DNA from 3 places in the Shewanella sp. MM_2022_3 genome. Region 2 is predicted to be linked to each of the others. Evidence: predicted binding sites of a transcription regulator. Region 2 holds the regulator's gene; each other region holds the start of a gene.
The links. Region 2 encodes ArgR, which controls arginine synthesis, uptake and breakdown. Its sites were predicted from a motif close to ANTGAATANNTATTCANT; they were not measured.
Positions count from the first base shown of each region.

Region 1: MMG82_RS03145 (YjiH family protein) is a predicted target of ArgR. The motif match lies at 1,765-1,782, and genes of this name have one in related genera.
Region 3: argC (N-acetyl-gamma-glutamyl-phosphate reductase) is a predicted target of ArgR. The motif match lies at 2,461-2,478, and genes of this name have one in related genera.

Region 1 is NZ_JAKZGV010000003.1:159,098-163,387, forward strand. It holds gene MMG82_RS03135 (U32 family peptidase) at 1-425, shown strand, start outside; gene MMG82_RS03140 (DUF998 domain-containing protein) at 441-1,160, opposite strand; gene MMG82_RS03145 (YjiH family protein) at 1,863-3,221, shown strand; gene MMG82_RS03150 (hypothetical protein) at 3,796-4,128, opposite strand; gene MMG82_RS03155 (hypothetical protein) at 4,207-4,290, opposite strand, start outside.
Region 2 is NZ_JAKZGV010000021.1:48,190-52,479, reverse strand. It holds gene MMG82_RS12450 (DUF393 domain-containing protein) at 1-211, shown strand, start outside; gene mdh (malate dehydrogenase) at 307-1,242, opposite strand; gene argR (transcriptional regulator ArgR) at 1,532-2,002, shown strand; gene MMG82_RS12435 (NAD(P)-dependent oxidoreductase) at 2,124-2,756, opposite strand; gene MMG82_RS12430 (LysR family transcriptional regulator) at 2,876-3,778, shown strand; gene MMG82_RS12425 (Dyp-type peroxidase) at 3,842-4,290, opposite strand, start outside.
Region 3 is NZ_JAKZGV010000005.1:177,782-182,071, forward strand. It holds gene MMG82_RS05345 (ornithine carbamoyltransferase) at 1-422, opposite strand, end outside; gene argB (acetylglutamate kinase) at 435-1,217, opposite strand; gene argC (N-acetyl-gamma-glutamyl-phosphate reductase) at 1,249-2,229, opposite strand; gene ppc (phosphoenolpyruvate carboxylase) at 2,848-4,290, shown strand, end outside.

The sequences.
Region 1 (4,290 bases), on a different contig from region 2:
TCGCGCACAGGCCCGCATTCGAAGTTGAAGTGCTCGGCCATGGCTACTTGCCGCTCGCCCACTCGGCGCGTTGCTTTACCGCTAGGCATCGACATTTGTCGAAGGACAGCTGCGAAACCGTTTGCCGCCAATACAGCAAGGGTTTACTAGCGCAGACGCAAGAGGCGCAACCTTTACTGAGGTTAAATGGCATTCAAACCCAGTCGGCCAGCTGTGTCGATTTACGCAGCAAAATCAATGAAATGATAAAGGTTGGCGTAGATGTGTTTCGGGTTTCGCCCAGCAGCGTAGCCTGTATCACTAAAGCCGATGCGCTGGTCGAGGCGTTAACTAGCAAGGCAACGGACGCTCAGTTTCCTCTTAGCGATGAGCACTGTAATGGCTACTGGTTTGGCGAAGCAGGGCTAAAATCCTTGGTCAGATAAAAGACATAGCCTACTTCACTCAAGCGTTTGCTGCTGGGTCAATGTGGGGATACATGATGGTGGCGTTAATAGCAGCGCCACCGTCCAACTTAATAGACTCCCAAGCCCAATCCATTCCAGCAATGCAGGCCACCATAAATCGGGCCTTGGCAATTGCAGTACCATTTCTTGATAGAAAGGTCTGTCTCCTTCCGTTAAGCCCAATGCTAACAGCGGCACATAGAGAAAAGTCATCATACTGAGCAATACCAACAGCGCTAATAATATCGTCAAGCGCTGACGGTGCTGCGAGCCGAATCCCACCCATAGTAGATAACAAATTGCACTTAAGCTGCCAAAGTAGAAAAACCATTTAAGTGCGAGGATATGCAAGTGATACACATTGACTGGAAATAGCCCAACACAGGCTAAGGCTAAAAACGTCAGTGCTAGAGCGCAAAAGAAAGGATATCCCCAAAACCCGCTTACAGTCTGTAGGGAGGAAAGACAATAAAAAACAACGCTTAAACTGCCAAAAAATAAACCGCCATTGAGCACCACGGCAAAGCTAGAATGGCCATAGGTTCCCAATTCACTCAGTGTATGATTTAAAAAATTGAAGGAGCGTGTTTCAGAATAATCAAATCCGAATACCGCCACACAGATCCCCAGCATCAATCCAAAAATACCAAGAAAACCAAACTTAGTGGCAAGTGCCGAGCCCCTTGTTGCCATATTCATTTTTATAACAGTCATGGATAATTTAGCCAAACCAAAGTAGTACTAACTTACATGGAATTAAAAAGAATTAAAGCGGCACGAATCCTCTTTAGCGTAAAATTTTATTTCATCACTATTAACGATTTTTTAGTCATCATATGAAAATCCCGTGCTAAGTCATTATTCAATAAAACATATGCAAATCTGCAGTCAAAACTGAATAAATACTCACAAACAATTCAGCTCACTCTATTTTGTTACAGAAGACAACCTCACCGTTACAGCTACTGTTATCCCGCTCACATTGGGTCCGCGACGTTTGAAGCCCTTTTACCATTAATGGGTAAAAAATCATCTAAAAGCGTATTTAGTGAAGATCCACTGGGAAAGTTTTCAACAAAACATCGCCAAGAAGTGAACATCCTCAAGAATAAAACAACCCGATAAACAACCCGCAACAGCATGACGTAACGCCATGATTAAATTAAATTTAAACAACTAAAAAAGTAGGCAACATCAAAAATCATCCATTAGAAATCGCCCAAATAACTATGCTATTTTGCTGCTTATCTCAAACAAATTTCCGAATCGTTTTACATAGCGGCGCTAAGCGAGTAATCTTCCCCCTTCTCGATTTTGAGTTGAATTAAAATGCACCTCACCCCAGCAAAGAATGCGGTTTTGAGAGAGCATTTATTCAAGTTTATTTGTGCGACTCGTACTTTAAGGTGTACACCATTGGCTACTGAACATAAAAACCGCAACATTAAGACGATACTCACCTTTATCGTCCCTTCGCTGATCGGTCTGCTGCTGTTTATGACCCCTATCAGCTATAACGATGCGATAACTATTCCCATCGCAATCATCTCTAAAGCACTGCAAAGCGTGTTAAGCGATGTATTAACCTTAATCGTGACTGTGATTGTTGTCGCCATGGCCTTTGCCTCTGTGCTGACAAAGTTACTCAAACCTAAGTTTGTGCTGAACAATCACTTCCTCAATGGTTTACTCAATATCAGCCCGCTGTGGCTTACCACCCGTGTCGTTGGCGCTGTCTTTATCGTGCTGACCTACTTTGGCATTGGCCCCGAAGCGATTAACTCTTCAAGCACTGGCGCCTTAGTACTGAACGATTTGTTACCGGTACTCTTCTCGGTGTTTATCTTCGCCGGTATGTTGCTGCCACTGCTATTAAACTTCGGTCTATTAGAGCTATTTGGCACCCTGCTGACCAAAGTGATGCGCCCCGTGTTTAACCTGCCAGGTCGCAGCGCCATCGACTGTATGGCCTCTTGGTTAGGTGATGGTAGCGTTGGGATCCTGCTGACCAGCAAGCAATACGAAGCGCGTTTTTACACCCAAAGGGAAGCCGCGGTTATCGGTACCACCTTCTCGGCGGTGTCAATTACCTTCAGCTTAGTAGTGATCTCACAGGTAAAGTTAGAGCATATGTTTGTGCCCTTCTACCTGACCGTGTGTTTAGCGGGTTTTGCGGCCGCCGTGATTGTGCCTAAGCTGCCGCCACTGTCGTGGAAAAAAGATAACTATATCGACGATACGCCACGTCAACCTGATGATGAGATGATCCCCGCAGGACACGGCGCACTCTCTTGGGGCTTTGATAAAGCGCTCGAGAAAGCGGCCAGTGCTGGTGGTATCAAAGCCGTCTTAAATGAAGGTATTAAAAACGTTATCGATATGATATTTGGCATTCTCCCTGTAGTAATGGCCATTGGTACCACGGCGCTGATCATCGCCGAGCATACGTCCATCTTCAATTACTTAGGTATGCCGTTTATTCCGTTACTGGAACTGCTGCATATCCCTGAAGCCACCGAAGCCTCTAAAACCATCGTTGTTGGCTTTGCCGATATGTTTATTCCGTCGATTTTAGCCAGCTCTATCGAATCGGATATGACCCGCTTTGTGATTGCCGCGTTATCCGTAACCCAGCTGATTTACATGAGCGAAGTGGGCGCACTGCTGATTGGCAGTAAGATCCCAGTGAATTTTGTTGAGCTATTTGTCGTGTTCGTACTGCGTACCTTAGTGACTCTGCCAGTAATTGCCGGCGTGGCTCACCTGCTGTTCTAAGCGCAACATCACCTAAAATATCAAGGGGAGTCAGATTTAACTGACTCCCCTTTTTTGTACTCACTTATACACTCAACTCATACACGAACAGACAGTTTTGATTACTTCGTTGAGTGTGGGTTAGTCGTACAAATTCCACTCGCCACCATATAACTCAGTTTTACAGGAAGTCATTTAGAATTTCTGGATACTACTGCTGAAAGATAAAGTTTGGCCGTTTAATTCTCTAAGTGCTGGCTTTTGGTGAGCCATGGCATTCTCTCTCCGACACGCAGCAAGTCCATCCTTGGATGCTCGACCGCCGTCTGATGTGAATGGATTCACGAATGCCGCGATGGCATGGATGCCAAAAAGCGGCCATGGGGCGGACGGTCGTCTCGCAAACCTCCATGGCTCACCTATTTAGCGTTGGCGTAATCTGTAAGTTTTAAAAAGAAATACGCAGCATGTTTTGGGACAGTTTCCTAGTTGAAGCCTTAACTCTAACTCGTCAGTTTCGGATAAAAATTTCTATGGATTAACGCCAAGTACTATAGCAGTTTGTAAGTTGCGTGTTACTGCGCCTTGTTTGCCTTTAGTCGTGATAGAAAGCCTCAGACACATAGAAATCGCAGAAAGATTTGATATCTTCCTTATTGTCGGACTCGATAGCTCTGGCTCGCAGTTTATAGCCACGCACAATTCGGCTGTTGTTTTCAATGGCGAACTGAATCATCAAATCATTGCTGCTTAAATCAAGCTTCTCTAATTCAGATTTAGCTGACTCCGCATTACTTTCAGTGAAAAAACTTTCCTTCATTTGCATATCTGGCTCAATAAGCAATTCTCTATGTTCGCACAGCAATTTCTCTTCAGTTGCTTCCGCATGAAGAGAGAACAAGATGGCTATGACAGCTAAAAACTTCATCACAGCTCCCTAGGCATAACGTTCGGTTCAACCGCAGTTTGTAAGCGCGAAGCGCTGTAGCGGCGTTGCAACCGCTTGTTATGGGTGGTGAATCTCATTTTCCCTGACCTCAATGTCCCCATTTTTTTCTGTTTCTACAACGTAAGGCGGGTTAGGCTCAAA
Region 2 (4,290 bases):
CGCCTCCGGCCAAGTGCTGCTCGGGCTCGATGTCACTTGCAAAGCATGGGCGCTCACAGGCACTCGCCCTTGGGTACAAGTGCTACGCTTACCGCTTATCAAACCTATTGCGGATTGGTGCTACCTGAGATTCGCCAAGCACAGATACCGTATTTCCTATCTACTGACGGGTAAAGCTCGCTGTGACAGCCAATGCCAACTGCCTAAATAGCGAGACTCAAGATTAAGAACCCCTGTTTAGAGAACAAAGTTTAAAGCATAAAAAAACGGAGCCATTCGGCTCCGTTTTCTCATAATTCAGAAGAATTACTTAACGAAATCAACGCCTAGTTTGATATCGCCTTTCAGCGTATCTAACATAGAATCACGGGCGTTAGCTTCGAATGCGCTCACTTCACCGTAAGGCAGTACTTTTTCGATACCGTTTTTGCCTAACAATACTGGTTGAGCGAAGAATTCAGCGTGCTCGCTGCCGCCGTCAACGTAAGCACATTCAACGATGTTAGCTTCGCCTTGCAGACCACGAACCAGAGACATACCGAAACGGCATGCCGCTTGACCCATAGACAGCGTCGCGCTGCCGCCACCGGCTTTAGCTTCAACCACTTCAGTACCCGCGTTTTGGATACGTTTAGTTAAAGAAGCGACTTCTTCATCAGAGAAAGTCACGCCTTCAACTTGAGACAGTAATGGCAGAATAGTCACGCCACTGTGGCCGCCGATCACGTTGATTTTAACGTCAGCAACGTTTAAGCCTTTTAATTCAGCGATGAAAGTCTCAGAACGGATAACGTCCAGAGTGGTCACGCCGAATAAACGGTTCTTATCGTAAACACCTGCTTTTTTCAGCACTTCAGCAGCAATAGCAACTGTAGTGTTTACTGGGTTAGTGATAATACCCACGAGCGCTTTAGGGCAAGTAACAGCCACTTTCTCGATCAGGTTGCGAACGATACCTGCGTTGATATTGAACAGATCTGAACGATCCATACCAGGCTTACGTGCAACACCAGCAGAGATAAGCACAACGTCAGCACCCACGAGGGCAGGCGTTGGATCTTCACCAGCAAAACCTTTGATTTCAACCGCAGTTGGGATATGGCTCAAGTCAACCGCAACACCCGGAGTTACCGGTGCGATATCGTATAGAGACAGTTGAGAACCCGCAGGTAATTGAGTTTTTAACAGTAGGGCAAGAGCCTGGCCGATACCACCAGCAGCACCAAGTACAGCAACTTTCATAGTTATCTCCGTTATTTCTCGGATATTGTGACATGGATCTATTTTGCGTTGGCGTCACATTACTGGAATGTCACGCTAATTTCAATTATCCCTTAGTCGTTGATTCAAAGATTTACTAAAACAGCGCGTTGCAATGTTGAATATTTACTCTAGTTCAACAAATACATTTATAAATGAATTAGCACGAAGTGAGTTAATTGCATTTTTATTCAGTCATTGTGGTTATTTGTTGACAGTTTAACCAAAACTATTCAGAATAAGCCTGTTTTTTTGAATAAAGAATAAGACTATGCAAACGACCAAGAATCAGGATGACCTTGTTAGAATTTTTAAGGCGATTTTAAAAGAGGAGCGCTTTGGCTCCCAGAGTGAAATCGTCACCGCCTTGCAAGCAGAAGGCTTTACTAATATAAACCAATCTAAAGTGTCTCGTATGCTCAGCAAGTTCGGTGCCGTGCGCACTCGCAACGCTAAGCAGGAGATGGTTTATTGCTTACCTGCCGAATTAGGCGTGCCCACTGCGGGCAGCCCGTTAAAGAATTTAGTACTCGATGTTGACCATAACCAAGCGATGATTGTTGTCCGCACTAGCCCAGGCGCCGCACAATTAATTGCTCGTTTGTTAGACTCCATCGGTAAACCTGAAGGGATTTTGGGAACCATTGCGGGTGACGATACGATCTTTATTTGTCCATCTAGCATTCAAGATATCGCCGATACCTTGGAAACCATCAAATCTTTATTCAATTACGCAGAATAAAAAAACAGGTCAGCTTGCTGACCTGTTCTATTTCCACTGTACGCTTTTCAGTCCAGCATTAGCCTAATTTCAGGGCTTGTGTCCCACTTACGTTACAGTATTTAGCCGAAACTCCTCAGCCTTAGTAAGCCACACTGATCCTTTGATTGGGATGCGCCGCTTTTTCTGCTTCATCGAGCATGGCTTTGGCGTAATCACTCACCGAAATCCGGCTGCGGCCATTTGCATCGGTAAAGAAGCTATCGCCACCTAAACGGTAAGAGCCTTCACTTGCACCAGGGTAGATCTCTGCCGCTGGGCTGACAAAAGTCCAGTTAACAGTGGTGTTGGCGGCGCGAAATGCCTTCAATGCCTCACCTTGAGCCAGAGCTTCATCCTTATAGGCAGACGGGAAATCTGGGCTTGAAACCAAAGTTACTCCCGGTGCCACTTCTAGACTACCTGCCCCACCGACCCACAATAAACGTGGCACTTTAGCCTGTGGCAATACGGCTAATAGATTATTAACTGTTTTCGCCACTAAGCCGTGATTCTGCTCAGCGCGGCCGCCCACTGAAGCAATTAACACATCCACGCCTGCAAAGGTTTCAGCGGTTAATGGCTGAGTCAGGTCAACACTACGCACTTCTGCCGCCGTTTCACCAAGCTTGCTTGGGTCACGCACTAAGGCAACGACGTCATGACCACGGCTTAAGGCTTCATTTAAAATGGTTCCGCCAATCCAACCTGATGCACCTAATACTGCAATTTTCATTTGATAAGTCTCACTGCTGATTTAAATTGAGACCAGTTTACTTGCGATACTTAGCGTGATAAATATCGATAAATGAGCAGGATTGTTTCAGATTGAGATACTAATGGGTGTAATTATATATGGATAAAATCGCCGCCATGCGTAGCTTTATCGAAGTGGCTAACTGTGGCAGCTTTACTAAGGCCGCAGAACACCTCGATCTCAGTCGTTTACAGGTTTCTCGCCATATTCAAGAAATTGAGCAGTGGCTCAGTTTACGCCTGCTACACCGCACCACCCGCAGCGTTAGCCTGACCTTACAGGGTGAAGAAGCCCTGCAATATTGTCAGCGGGTGCTGAGTGAAGTCGCCGCAATGGAAAGCCGCGCCCATAGTCATAACACTGAATTAGTCGGCAGTATTCGTATTGCCACACCCGTCGGACTTGGGCAGCACAGTCTGTTTGATGTGGTCGATCGCTTTATAAAATTGCACTCTAAGGTCAATATTCAGCTGTTAATGTCGGACAGTTTTGCTCAATTAGTGGATGAGCGGGTGGACGTGGCACTGCGCTATACCGAGCAGCCCGATGAGAATTTGATTGCCCGTAAATTGATGAGCATAGATGCTGTGCTGTGCGCCGCGCCCAGTTACTTGGCTCAAGCCGAGCCGTTAACCGTCCCTAACGATCTGCTCAACCATAATTGCCTTATCCATAGCTCGCAGCAACATTGGCAGCTACTCAAGGAGCAACAGAGTGAGCGGATAAAACCTATGGGGAATCTGATGGCCAATGAAATGGGAGTGCTGGTCAGCGCCGCGTTGCGCGGGCATGGCATTGCCTACTTGCCCTGTGACTTAGCTAATCAATATCTGGCCAGCGGTCAACTGCAAGAAGTGCTCCCCGAATACACGGCACCAGGCCAAACCCTCTGGGCCGTGTACTTATCTCGCAGCTACCAACAAGCGCTAGTGCGCGCCTTTATCGATTTTACCGCTCAGCAATGGCGGCTCGATATCAATAAGTGGACAGCGGCGAGTTAAGCCCACAAACAAAAACGCACTGAGGCTTAAGGCTCAGTGCGTTTAGTCGCGATTTGCTAAGGGTTAATTATCGAATTGCATCAAAAAATCTAAGCTTGGGGCGAAAAACGACGAGCCAGTTAACGCACTGGTAAAGTGCATCAAGTGATCGTGATTACCCGCACCATCACCAAACACCATGCTATGGAGCATCTTCTCGAAGTGATCCGGTGTGCGGCAGGTTGAAATAAACATCAAACCTTGTTCTTTGAGCGAGCCGTAAGGCATGCTCTGGCGCAAAATCTCGATGGACTTGCCGTTTTCATCCTTGAGGTTTACCCGCTTGATATGGCTGGTTAATGGCTTATCTTCCGACTCGTATTCGATGTTGTCTTGCTTGGTACGACCGATAATATCTTCTTGCTTTTTAAGCGGTAATCTATGCCACTTACTCAAGTTGTGGGCGTACTTTTGTACGTGAATATAGCTGCCGCCCTTAAATTCAGGGTCTTCATCCCCAACCAAGGCGACCT
Region 3 (4,290 bases), on a different contig from region 2:
TGCTCGGCCAAGGTTAAAAAATCGGCTAAAGCTTGGCAAGGATGGTATAAATCCGAAAGTGCATTAATCACGGGCACACTACCAAACTCAGCTAATTGTTCGATAGTCGTGTGGGAGAACGTTCTCGCCACAATGGCATCGGCCCAACAGGACAGGTTAGAAGCAAAGTCAGCGACCGATTCCCGCTTACCTAAGGCACCATTTTGCTGGTCTAGGTATAAACAGTGGCCGCCAAGCTTGTTAATACCGATATCGAAGCTAACACGAGTACGCAGAGATGGCTTTTCAAATAACATCACCACACTCTTACCGTCCAGTGCATGACGATACTCAGCGGGATTCGCTTTAATCGTCTTTGCCAAGGTAATCAGATCCAGCAACTGCTGCTGGGTTAACTCTTTTATCGATAGTAAATGCTTCATAACCTACTCCGCTTATGGTTGGATTTGTGTGCCCACGGCCTCACCTTTTGCTAATGCGACTAATTGGCTTGCATCACGCCATGAGGCCACTTGAACCGCCTGCCCCATCCACTGCGCCACTTCGAGCGCAGCTTCAACTTTTACTTTCATTCCCTTTTCGATCACGCCTTGCTTAACCAACTCGGCAATCTGCTTACCATTCAATGAAGGGATTAATTGACCTTTACCATCGAGTACGCCAGACACATCCGATAACAGCACCAACTTGCCACCGACCAACTTAGCTAATACCGTCGCCGCTTGGTCAGCGTTCACGTTCAGCATTTGGCCATCGTCCATCATGGCAATTGAGCTACAAATCGGCATCCAGCCTTGGGACAAAATAAACTTAAGGTAAGTGGCGTCCTTAGGAGAAACCTCGCCCACTAACCCTAAACGCTCATCTTTAATCTTGGCCGATACCGTGTTGCCATCGGCTAAGCTCATGCCCACACTCACAATCCCAGCTTTTGTCGCTGCGCCTTGGAGGATCTTGTTTGATGTGCCAGCCAGTGCACCGGCAATAATCGGCATTTGCTCAGGCGGGGTCACCCGCAGGCCTTCTAACTTGACGGTTTCCATGCCGTTTGCGGCTAATTGCTCATCGACCAAACAGCCACCGCCATGCACCATCAGCACCTGCTGACCATTTGCGATCATTACTGCGGCGGTATCCATTAAACGCGCCATCCCCATTTCACACTGCAGCAGGGCGCCGCCGACTTTAAGAACTAATACTGAGTTGTTGGTAGACATCTTGACGACTCTCTTAAATAAGGATGAACGGTTAAAGGTTAAAGTGAATCTTTATGCATTGCAGGGCTTGGCTCGCCGCGCCTTTCATCAAATTGTCGATGGCACTGGCAACCACTAAGTAGCCACTGTTCTCATCAAACTTCCAACCTAAGTGGCAATTCGGAGTCAGCACTACATCATCTACTTTCGGGAACTGGTTCTGTTTCACCGTCACCAGCGGGGCTTGGTCATACACACTGTATGCCGCAGCCACATCGGCGGTGGTGGTGCCCGGTTTTAGCTGTACCGTGATGGTTGCTAAAATGCCGCGCTTGAAGTTGCCAAGGTGCGGCGTGAAGATCACCTCTTGCCCCAGTTGAGTGGCAATTTCGGGTTGATGTCTGTGGCCTAATACGCCGTAGGGTGTGAGGCTCACTTCGCAAAAACTGGTATGCAGCTGTGCCTTACGGCCCGCGCCCGTCACACCGCTGACCGCATTGATCACCGGATAGGCGGAGGTCAGTAAATTCTTTAATGGTTTCAAAGCGGTTAATGATGCTGTTGGGTAACAACCTGGCACGGCAATCATCTTAGTCGCAGCCACTTCTTTGGCATTCCACTCGGCAAGACCATAAACAGCCTTGGCTAGCACCTCGGGATATTCGTGCTCAAAACCGTACCACTTAGGGTACTGCGCCACATCACTGAAACGATAGGCACCGCTTAAGTCAAACACGGCTAAACCTTGGTTGTAGAACCAAGCCGCTAAATGCAAACTCACCGAGTGCTCGGTCGCCAACACCACGGCATCCGCCTCGGCGACGATCTTAGTCTTCGCTTCTTCAGTCAATGGTGACAGAGCTAAGTCAATGTGGCTGTAGACAGGGTACAAATCTGCTAAAGCTCTACCTTTATCTAAACTATTTTCAGAGACATACAGGCCTTGAATTGATAATTCAGACTCCGCATGGACTAAAGCAGTGAGTTGTGCACCTGTGTAACCACTGGCGCCGATAATGGCGATATTTTTCATATGTATTTTTATAAACCAAATCAAAGAGACTTAAAGAATAGATGAATAGCGTATACGCAACAGCGCATATCTATGATGACAGGACTATCGTCGTGGGAAATCGTAATGGCTCGTTATTTTATTCACTGACGGCTTAACGCTATACATCATGATATTTACTCTACAGGTCACAATGGGTGACTCATCTCAACTGCAGGCTAGACTACCACAAAGATCTATTTATGCAATATATGTGAATATATATTTTTATTAAATTTTATCTTTAATCTTCGTTCAAGCACGCTTAGCAAATGACACAATACCTCACTAACTTCTTTATAACTCAGTTATCTATGGATGAAAGACTGAAAAATCAGTCCTTTTTATTAACACCTGATATACATGTACGCAAAGCCAAAATAATGCAGTTCATATTCACTTTGGCTAAACATAATAAAATATTGCGTTAGCTCGCATTTATATTGAATATTCTTCAACAATTATCGTGATTAGTTGCATATCAGATAAGCCAGTCGTATAAGTTATAAGTTCTGCTGTTGACCATTGCCCTCTGTGGTGGGTATTGTGCTAGCGGGCTAATACAAAGCGGATTTTGATGTTTTTCTATTCGGAGTAACTATGGCAGGTAATGTGGCAGACAATGTGACCGACATGTATGCGTCGTTAAGATCAAACGTGAGTATGTTAGGGCAGATCCTTGGCGATACAATGCGCACCCACCTCGGTGATTCTTTCCTCGAGAAGGTTGAGCAAATTCGTAAACTTGCAAAAGATTCCCGCCGTGGCGATGAGGCGGCACGGGAGCAAATGCTAGAACTGCTGACCGCACTCCCCGATGAAGAGTTAGTGCCTTTTGCCAAAGCCTTCAACCAATTCCTCAACCTAGCAAACTTATCCGAACAATTTCATACTATTAGCCGTAACTGTGATGAGCTGGTTTGTGTACCGGATCCGGTCGAACAGTTGCTTGGCCGTATGCTTAATGGCCGTATCGATCAAACTAAGATGTTGGATTGCTTAAAGACGCTTGATATCGACTTAGTCCTCACCGCACATCCAACGGAAATCTCTCGCCGCACACTGATCCAAAAATATGCGGCGATTGTGGATTGCCTCGCCGAGCAAGAAAACGATCAATTATCCGATAGAGAACGTCGCCAAATTAATCTGCGTCTGCGTCAGTTAATTGCTCAGATCTGGCACACCAATGAAATTCGCCGTGAGCGCCCAACGCCAGTGGATGAAGCCCGCTGGGGATTATCGACGATTGAAGAATCTCTCTGGCACGCCGTCCCCGACTTTTTAAGGCAGCTCAACGATCAAGTACAAGAGCGCACTGGCCAGCAATTGCCTATCGATATTGCACCGGTGCGCTTCTCAAGCTGGATGGGTGGTGATCGCGACGGTAACCCCTTTGTGACCGCCAAAGTTACCCAAGAAGTGTTAGACCGTAATCGCCATGCTGCGGCACGTTTATTCCTCAAGGATATAGTGTTGCTAGTGGGTGAACTGTCAATGGAAGAAGCCAATGATGAATTAAAGGCTTATACCAACAATAGCTGCGAACCCTATCGTTTTGTGCTGCGCTCATTAAGACAAAAACTGCGTGACACCATAGATTACTTAAATGCCCGCATTGAGGGCCACAATCCTGAAGTGGATAAGTCGACGCTGATTTGGCAAGAAAGCGATCTTAAAGCGCCGCTAGAGATGCTGTATAAGAGTTTATGTGACTGCGGCATGCGTTTGATTGCTAACGGTTTACTACTCGACATTTTACGCCGCCTCGCTTGTTTTGGTATTCATATGCTTAGGCTCGACATTCGCCAAGACGCCGGCCGTCACTGCGATGTACTTGCAGAATTAACCCGTTATCTAGGTATGGGTGACTTTAATCATTGGGATGAAACCGAAAAACAAGCCTTCTTACTGCGTGAACTCAGTAACCGTCGTCCGCTGATCCCGAGCAACTGGCAACCTTCCGCCGATGTAGCCGAAGTGCTTAACACTTGCCGCTTAATTGCTAAACATCCTGCTAAGGCGTTGGGCTCCTATGTGATC